Regions from separate parts of the Bacillus sp. N5-665 genome, predicted to be linked through region 2. Evidence: riboswitches for the same ligand, from Rfam matches in the RefSeq annotation. Region 2 holds a riboswitch; the other holds the start of a gene.
What was found. Region 2 has a riboswitch for S-adenosylmethionine ahead of MNO09_RS29855 (peptide ABC transporter substrate-binding protein). Riboswitches for the same ligand answer to the same signal wherever they lie in the genome.
Positions count from the first base shown of each region.

Region 1: it holds a riboswitch for S-adenosylmethionine, as region 2 does, so the genes downstream of both, metK (methionine adenosyltransferase) here and MNO09_RS29855 (peptide ABC transporter substrate-binding protein) in region 2, are expected to answer to the same signal.

Region 1 covers NZ_CP093325.1:695,947-700,559, forward strand. The annotation lists gene pckA (phosphoenolpyruvate carboxykinase (ATP)) at 1-1,075, opposite strand, end outside; SAM riboswitch class I at 1,304-1,425, shown strand; gene metK (methionine adenosyltransferase) at 1,595-2,794, shown strand; gene MNO09_RS05955 (hypothetical protein) at 2,836-3,015, opposite strand; gene MNO09_RS05960 (hypothetical protein) at 3,022-3,201, opposite strand; gene MNO09_RS05965 (MogA/MoaB family molybdenum cofactor biosynthesis protein) at 3,533-4,042, shown strand; gene MNO09_RS05970 (molybdenum cofactor guanylyltransferase) at 4,039-4,613, shown strand, end outside.
Region 2 covers NZ_CP093325.1:5,326,603-5,331,215, reverse strand. The annotation lists gene MNO09_RS29860 (peptide ABC transporter substrate-binding protein) at 1-122, opposite strand, end outside; gene MNO09_RS29855 (peptide ABC transporter substrate-binding protein) at 530-2,170, opposite strand; SAM riboswitch class I at 2,303-2,407, opposite strand; gene pgoN (glyoxal/methylglyoxal reductase) at 2,561-3,394, opposite strand; gene proC (pyrroline-5-carboxylate reductase) at 3,396-4,199, opposite strand; gene MNO09_RS29840 (GRP family sugar transporter) at 4,412-4,613, opposite strand, start outside.

The DNA.
Region 1 (4,613 bases), 890 kb from region 2:
ACTTACTGATTGGAGGCAATACGCCAGATGCATCAGCAGTTAAGAAAATGATTGTATTTGGGTGTCCAGCAACACTTGGCAGTACGATATTGTCGATCGCATGCATAGGGTATGCAGCACGAGTATTTTCTGTTAAAGTAGTATCGTTATAGTCTGCGATACGCGTTTGGTTATTAATGATAACGTTTTCTAAAACAGATCCAAATTTGATTGCATCGAAAATTTGTGGTTCTTTCTCGTGAGAAAGGTTTACACATTTTGCGTAGCAACCGCCTTCAATATTGAATACACCGTTATCAGACCAACCATGCTCATCATCACCGATTAATTTACGGTGTGGATCAGCAGATAATGTTGTTTTACCTGTTCCAGATAAACCGAAGAATAGTGCTACGTCGCCTTCTTCACCTACGTTTGCAGAGCAATGCATAGAAAGAATATCTTGTTCAGGTAGTAAGAAGTTCATAATAGAGAAGATTGATTTTTTCATTTCTCCAGCGTATTCTGTACCACCAATTAGTACGATACGTTTTTCGAATGAAACCATAATGAATGCTTCAGAGTTTGTACCGTCAACAGCTGGATCAGCTTTGAAATTCGGTGCAGAAACAATTGTGAACTCTGATTCATGAGTTGTTAATTCTTCTTCAGTTGGACGAATAAATAATTGATGTACAAATAAATTGTGCCATGCATATTCGTTAATAACTTGAATTGGTAGGCGGTAATTGCGGTCAGCGCCTGCAAATCCATTGAAGACGAATAACTCTTCTTTTTCTTTTAAGTATTCTAAAACTTTAGTATATAATTTATTAAAATGTTCTTCAGAGATCGGCTGATTCACTGCTCCCCAAGCAATTTTGTCAGCAACCGATGCTTCTTTCACAATAAATTTATCTTTAGGAGAACGTCCTGTATATTTTCCTGTTGAAGCAGAAACGGCACCAGTAGAAGTTAATTTCCCTTCATTTCGCATTAATACTTTTTCCACTAATTGCGGAACACTTAGTTGAATCTGTGCATTGCTTCCGTTCAATAATTCGTGTAAACCAATTTGGACATTCACAGTACTCATATTTATATACCATCCTTTTCATTTAATGAAATATTTCTCGTAATCCCCAACAAGAGTATAACACAATTATATAAATAATGTATACTATTTATTTCTTTTTGTTTGTGTGAATGTATTATTTCCTTATTAATATTTCATTCCAGGCGTATTGAGAAAAACTTTCAGGAAAATGTGAATATTAATTGACAAATGAATATCATTTCTTTAGTATAGGTTGGGACGGATACTCTCTTATCCCGAGCTGGCGGAGGGACAGGCCCGATGAAGCCCAGCAACCTCATTTGTAGTGGTAAATACAGGTGAATAGGTGCTAAAACCTGTGCGAGGCTAACGGTCTCGAACGATAAGAGCAAAGGGCAAAAAGCAGTATGCAAGTAGCAAATTAAACCTTTCCTCTATGTAAAGTAGGAAAGGTTTTTCTGTATGCTTGTGTGGGAGAATAAATGTATGTCGCAGTTTGTGGCAAATTAAGGATGAGTTCCGTACAATATATACAATTACTGTAGGGAGGTTTACCACATGACAAAAAAACGTCATCTGTTCACATCTGAGTCTGTAACTGAAGGACATCCAGATAAAATTTGTGACCAAATTTCTGATTCAATTTTAGATGCGATCTTATCAAAGGACGCAAATGCACGTGTAGCTTGTGAAACAACTGTAACAACTGGTTTAGTATTGGTAGCGGGGGAAATTACGACTTCTACTTACGTAGATATTCCAAAAATCGTTCGTGAAACAATTCAAGGCATTGGTTACACACGCGCAAAATATGGATTCGATGCAGAAACTTGTGCAGTTTTAACATCTATCGATGAGCAATCTGCTGACATCGCTATGGGTGTTGACCAAGCGCTAGAAGCACGCGAAGGTCTAATGACTGACGCTGAGATTGAGGCAATTGGTGCGGGAGACCAAGGTTTAATGTTTGGCTTCGCATGTAATGAAACACAAGAATTAATGCCACTTCCAATCTCGCTTGCTCACAAATTAGCTCGCCGTTTAACTGAAGTACGTAAAGATGACACATTATCATACTTACGTCCGGATGGAAAAACGCAAGTTACAGTTGAGTATGATGAAAATGGTAAACCTGTACGTGTAGATACAATCGTAATTTCTACACAGCATCATCCAGATGTTACATGGGAAGAAATCGATCGCGATTTAAAAGAGCATGTAATTAAAGCTGTAGTTCCAGCAGAATTAATGGATGGAGAAACGAAATTCTTCATTAATCCAACTGGCCGCTTCGTAATTGGTGGACCACAAGGTGATGCTGGTTTAACAGGACGTAAAATCATCGTTGATACTTACGGTGGATACGCTCGCCACGGTGGCGGTGCATTCTCTGGTAAAGATGCAACGAAAGTTGACCGTTCTGCAGCATATGCAGCTCGTTATGTTGCGAAAAACATCGTAGCAGCTGGTCTTGCTGACAAAGCAGAAGTACAACTTGCATACGCAATCGGTGTAGCACAACCAGTATCAATTTCAGTTGATACATTCGGCACTGGTAAAGTATCTGAAGACGTACTAGTAGAACTAGTTCGTAACAACTTCGATCTTCGCCCAGCTGGTATTATTAAAATGCTAGACTTACGTCGCCCAATTTACAAACAAACAGCAGCTTACGGCCACTTCGGACGTACTGATGTAGATCTATCATGGGAACGTACAGACAAAGCTGCAGCTTTAAAAGAGCAAGCTGGTCTATAATATATGAAAAAAAGCTTTGCGCCGTGAGCGCAAAGCTTTTTTTATTTTGTTTTATTTACTACTTGGATGCAAGAACCACAATAAACTTCGCCGTCTAGCTCAATATACTTTTTCATATTAGTCATACCACTTGCTGGAAAGGGCATATGAATCCATGCTTTTTCATACGTTTGTATTTCCTTTTCACATGATTTACAAAGGATTGGTTTCTTCTCGAACATATGTAATCAACCTTTCATTTGACGTGCTTTACCCACGCAAAAGGCACTGCTTAGTAAAAATAGTGTTGCGAATATAATGCTTACTAATGTAGCGTATGGAATTGCGCCTTTTAGAGAAAAGCCAACAGTAATGGAAGCGACAAATAAGAGGATAAATGTTGTTGTTAATTTTTTATAAAGTTCCATAATATGTGGACCTCCTTATTTAGAGATTGAATGTTTAAAAATAAAATCTACTATATAGGCAAGTACGAGAGGAATTAATGTGCTAGTCAAATAGTAACGAATACCACCATCAGTCATAAGCACATACAATTTTAAAAAGTTAATATCAAACCCGTAAGCGATACATTGAAAAAGGGATAAAATAATTAGGAATGGTATAATGGGTACGTATCGTTTTATGTTATAAAACATAAATAAGATCCTTTATATAGATAAATGTACTTATATTGTATCATGTTGAATTCTTTGCTTCATACATAAGTTTACAAGAAAATGAAAGGGAAGATGAAAAATGAGTGTCAATGAACATAAAAAACAAGCGCCAAAAGAAGTGCGTTGTAAGGTCGTGACGATTTCCGATACACGTACGGAAGAGACAGATAAGAGCGGACAACTATTACATGAATTGTTAAAAGAAGCAGGCCATACAGTGACCTCTTATGAAATTGTAAAAGATGATAAAGAAAGTATTCAGCAAGCAGTGTTAGCTGGTTATCATAGGGAAGATGTTGATGTCGTGTTAACAAATGGAGGTACTGGTATTACGAAACGTGATGTGACGATTGAAGCAGTGTCAGCGTTATTAGATAAAGAAATTGTCGGGTTTGGTGAGTTGTTCCGCATGATTAGTTATTTAGAAGATATCGGAAGCAGCGCAATGTTAAGTAGAGCGATTGGCGGTACAGTTGGGCGCAAAGTTGTCTTTTCCATGCCAGGGTCTAGCGGAGCAGTTCGTCTTGCGATGAATAAGTTAATTTTACCGGAATTAGGTCATATTACATTTGAGCTGCATCGCCAATGAGTAAGTATGCTGGAATTGTATTGGCAGGTGGTATGTCGAGTCGATTCGGTGAGCCGAAAGCGTTAGCGAGCTGGCAAGGTAGTACTTTTATTGAGCATATTTTGAAAGTGATGACAACTGCGTTACAAGAAGTTGTGGTCATTAGTAACTCCGATATAAAAGAGCGAGTAGAGCAACTCGTACAAGTTCCTGTTATAGAAGATATTCCGCATTATAAAGGAAATGGACCACTTGCTGGAATTGTATCAGGAATGGAATATATAGAAGCAGATTGGTACGCTATTATGCCTTGCGATGCGCCGAATGTTTCGCATGAATGGTTTACCATTTTGCTGGAGCAAACGAGTTATGAATATGATGCGGTTGTACCTATTATTAATGGAAGAAAACAACCGTTACTTGCAGCGTATCATAACCGTGTCAAAGAAAAGCTTTATGCTTTGCTTCAGGAAGAAAAAAGAAGTATGGGCCAGCTTTTATCGCAATGTAATGTGAAATATATTGCTGGTGAAGATGTACAAGCGAATGCGGATTGGTTTATAAATGTGAATACGAAAGAAGAATATGTGCA
Region 2 (4,613 bases):
TTATCAGGTGCTTTATCATTTGCTTTCGCTCCGCTTGCATGATCTTTATTTCCCCCGCAAGCAGTTAGTAATAGACTTGCCCCTAAAACAGATGCAACAACAGGTACAACTTTTTTCTTCATTGTTCGTTCCTCCCTAAATGTGTTGTTCGTAACGTCGTAATGTCCACGTTTTGAAGTGTAGCTATAGAAGAAGAGAAAACCTATTATAGATATGTGTATGTAGGTAATCAGGTGTTCTATATGTATATACATGTTGAACTATAATCTATCGTTATATGTTTCAACGTAGTAGACGTTATATTTTGATGGTGAAATATTTCGTTTATTTGATTATTTAGAATATTAACACTGGAAATAACTATATGTCAATAATAAAAATAGATTGTTAATTTCTTAGAATAATATATTAAAAAAGCAGATTTCCTCGTATTAGGGAATCTGCTTTTCATATGTTTTGCTAAAAAAACAATTGGTGTGGGCTAATAATCAGTGGGGATGAAGAAAAACCCACTGATTAAAGTTTCGCTTTATTTTTCAATTTTTGCCCATTTGAAGTTTAATTGACCTGCAAAGTCTACTTGCACAATTCCTTTCACATAAGGACGCTCTAAATAAGATTCGCCTTTTTGGTAAAGAGGAGCGATAACAGAGTCTTTAAATAATATTTTCTCGGATGCTAGTAATGCTTCCCAGCGAGCTTTTTCATCACCAGCTAAAGTTGTTTTTACTTTTGCTATTGTTTCATCAAACTCCTTATTAGAGTAATGATCTAAGTTGTAAGGGTTATTCGTTGTAAATAGCTCAAGGAATGTAATTGGATCCGCAAAGTCAGGGCTCCAGCCGTCAATTCCAATTTCGTAGTCACCTTTTAATAAAAGTGAAACTTGTTGTTTACGTGGTTGCGGCTTTATATTTACCGTTAAGCCATCTAAATTCTTTTCTAGTTGTCCTTTTAAGAATTCACCAGTTTTCTTTTCAAGGTCACCGTCACTTGTTAATAGTTCTAACGTTATTTTTTCAGACCCAAGTTCTTGTTTTGCCTTTTTCCATAATTCTTGAGCAGATTTTGTATCAACCTTTGTTAAATCGCCGTTTGCAGCACGGAAATCTGTTCCGTCAGGTCCTTTTGCAAAGTTTTTCGGCACGAGACTAGAGGTTGGTGTAGAGCCGTCATTTAATAACGTATTTACAAAGGATTTTCGATCAATTGTTTGATCGATTGCTTGGCGTGCAGAAACGTTTTGAAGTACTTTGTTTTGTTGATTCATACGTAGAAACTGTACCCCTACGTTTGGCCGTTCTTTAAAGTTAGCATCCTTTTTATATTTATCAACGAAGTCAGATGTTAGTTTGATACGATCTAATTGTTTTGACTCGAATAAATTTACTTCTGTAGATTTTTCTTTTACGACGTTAAAATTGATTTCTTCCAGTTTGACAGTATCTTTATCCCAATAGGTAGGGTTTTTCTTGAATTTAAAGCTTTGTTCGTGCTTCCAATCGCTTAGTGTAAAAGCTCCGTTGTACAAGATTGTATTGTCTTCTAAAGCGTACTTATCACCTTGTGATTTAAAGAATTCCTCGTTAATTGGTAGAAATGTTGGGAACGCTGTTAAGCTAATAAAGTACGGAACAGGACGTTCTAATTCTACCTCAAACGTATGGTCATCAATTGCTTTTACACCAAGTTGATCGGCTGGAAGTTCTTTGTTGTTAATTTTTGTTGCATTTTTAATATCAAAGAATAGAAATGCATATTCAGAGGCTGTTGCTGGATCAACAGCTCTTTGCCAAGCGAAGACAAAATCTTTCGCTGTGACAGGAGTGCCGTTTGACCATTTTGAATCTCGTAAATGGAATGTGTATTTCGTTTTATCACCACTTACTTCATGAGATTTTGCAACACCAGGGACAGGTTTGTTACCTTCACTAAGATTATACAAACCTTCAAATACGTTTCTCATTACTTGACCAGAATCAGTATCTGTAGCACGAGCTGTATCCATTGTTCGTATTTCAGTAGGTGAAGATAAGTTCAAAACCTGTTTACTAGGCGCCTCGTCTTTTGCATTTGCTCCGCTTGCTTCATTTTTATAACTACCGCAACCAGTTAATAAAATACTTACTCCTACAACTGATGCAATACCGGGTACAAACTTCTTTTTCATTTGATTTTCCTCCTAAATAATTAAGTTTGGATGATGATGAGGGAAATGAAAAATAAAAAATCCCTCTTTTCATATTGAGAAAGAGGGATTTTTACGTACAAGTTATGCACCCGTATATAAACGAAGTCCCTCATTCTATCTTTCAAGCACAAAGCTTGCAGGAAGTGGCACAGTATTCAAAATGAACCTGTTGCCGAGGTTTCAAAGGGCCAGTCCCTCCACCTCTCTTGATACAATGAGTAAACGAATAAATTTTATTAATTTTTGTGTTTCTTTGATAATTCAAAATCTTACACCTCGGATAATGAAGTGTCAACCAATTGGAATATAGTTTAAATTTTCAGTTTTCTTCAACGGGAAAAACCACTGCATATGGCAGTGGTTTTTCTACTAGAAGTTAAAGTTATCTGGATCTGGACCAACGCGACGATCTTCATTTAGAGCTTGAATTGCTTTCATGTCATCAGCACTTAATTCAAAATCAAAGATATTTGCATTTTCAATAATGCGATGTTCTTTAATAGATTTAGGGATTGTTACAACTTCATTTTGTAAATCCCAGCGTAAAATAATTTGTGCAGTTGATTTATTATATTTTGTCGCAATGTCTTGTAATGTTGAGTTATCAAGTAGTTGTCCCTGCATTAATGGTGACCAAGCTTCAAGCTGGATGTTATGTTCTTTACAGAAAGCGTGTAATTCTTCTTGTGCTAAACGTGGGTGGTATTCCACTTGGTTGACCATTGGCTTAATTTCAGCGATTTCAAATACGTCTTGTAAGTGGTGAATGTGGAAATTACTCACACCGATAGCACGAACACGGCCATCTTTATAAAGTTTTTCTAACGCTTTCCATGATTCAGTATATTTCTCTTTTACAGGCCAATGTACTAAATATAAATCTAAATATTCTAGACCTAATTTCTCTAATGTAGTTTCAAATGCTTGAAGTGTCGTTTCATATCCTTGATCGCTATTCCATACTTTTGATGTAACAAATAATTCTTCACGTGAAACACCTGATTCACGAATCGCTTGTCCAACGCCTTCTTCGTTTTGATAGATTGCTGCAGTATCGATGCTGCGGTAGCCATTTTTAATTGCTGATTTTACAGAATCAATTACTTCTGAACCATCTTCTACTTTAAAAACACCTAAACCGAACCAAGGCATTTTCACACCGTTATGTAATGTTGTATAGTCTTTTAAACTTGTTAAACTCATATTATTTCCCCCTAGCTTTTTTGTTTGTTGCTTCTACTGCTTTTTGAATTGCCTCTGAAAAATTATATTCATATAAAGCTTTGAGACCTTCAGCTGTGGAACCACCTGGCGTTGTTACTTGTTCGCGGAGGTTAGCCGGATCTTGCGTTTGTTCAAGCATAGAAGCAGAGCCAGAAATCATTTGAATGACAAGGTGTTTTGCGGTTGCTTCATCGACGCCATAACTTTTTGTTGCTTCAATCAAGCTTTCAGCAAAGTAATAAAGGAAAGCAGGTGCACTTCCAGTAACTGCGGTAAGCTGATGAACTTCTTCTTCAGTACAAAGTTGCGAAGTGCCAATGCCTCTTAAAAGTAGTTGCAGGGTTTCTTGATGCATCTCGTTTACTGATTGTCCCATTGTATATAAAGAGATAGACTTTCCAATTTCGGCAGCTGTATTTGGCATAATCCAAGCAACAGGTGTTCCCTCTGGAAGTCTTTCTTCTAAATAAGATGGGCCAATGCCGGCGGCTACCGTTACGACAAGTTGATTCGATAGTAACGGAGATAATTCTGCTAATAATTCTTCATGTGCAGAAGGTGGCATTGCTAAAACAATCGTATCAACAGATGTAACATGCTGCTTCCAATCTGTTGCAGTAGACACATTATATCGCGCTCGTAATTGTTCTAGCTTTTCTACGTTGCTGCGGTTAGAAACGATAATTTCTTCGATGTATTCTTTGCTTGTTTTAAGTAATCCGGAAAATATAGCTTCTGCCATACGACCAGCACCAATAAATAGAATTCGATGTTTAGTTAGCATATCCTTTATTCCTTTCTAGTGAAGATATGTTATAAAAAACGATACCATCTTTAAGAGAATTTTGTAAAAAGAAAAGACTTGTAGTGAAAAGAATGAAATGTGAGGGAGGAGAGGTGATACAAATAAGGCTATAAAAATTATTATATTTAAAAAATAGTTGTAATAAAAAATCCCTGAAGCAGCTAAGCTTCAGGGATTGATAGATTATAAGTTTATGCTTTTGTCATACCTAACAATACAGCGCCGCCGATAATTAAAACACTACCTAGTGCAATAAAGATCAATTGACGTTTTGTTTTCTTTTCACCTAAGAAGACAATCGCACCGAATGTTGAGATAACGATTCCAGTTTGAGATAATGGGAAGCTTGTTGCTACTCCGACACGTGGTAATGAAAGAAGTAAGAATAAGTTT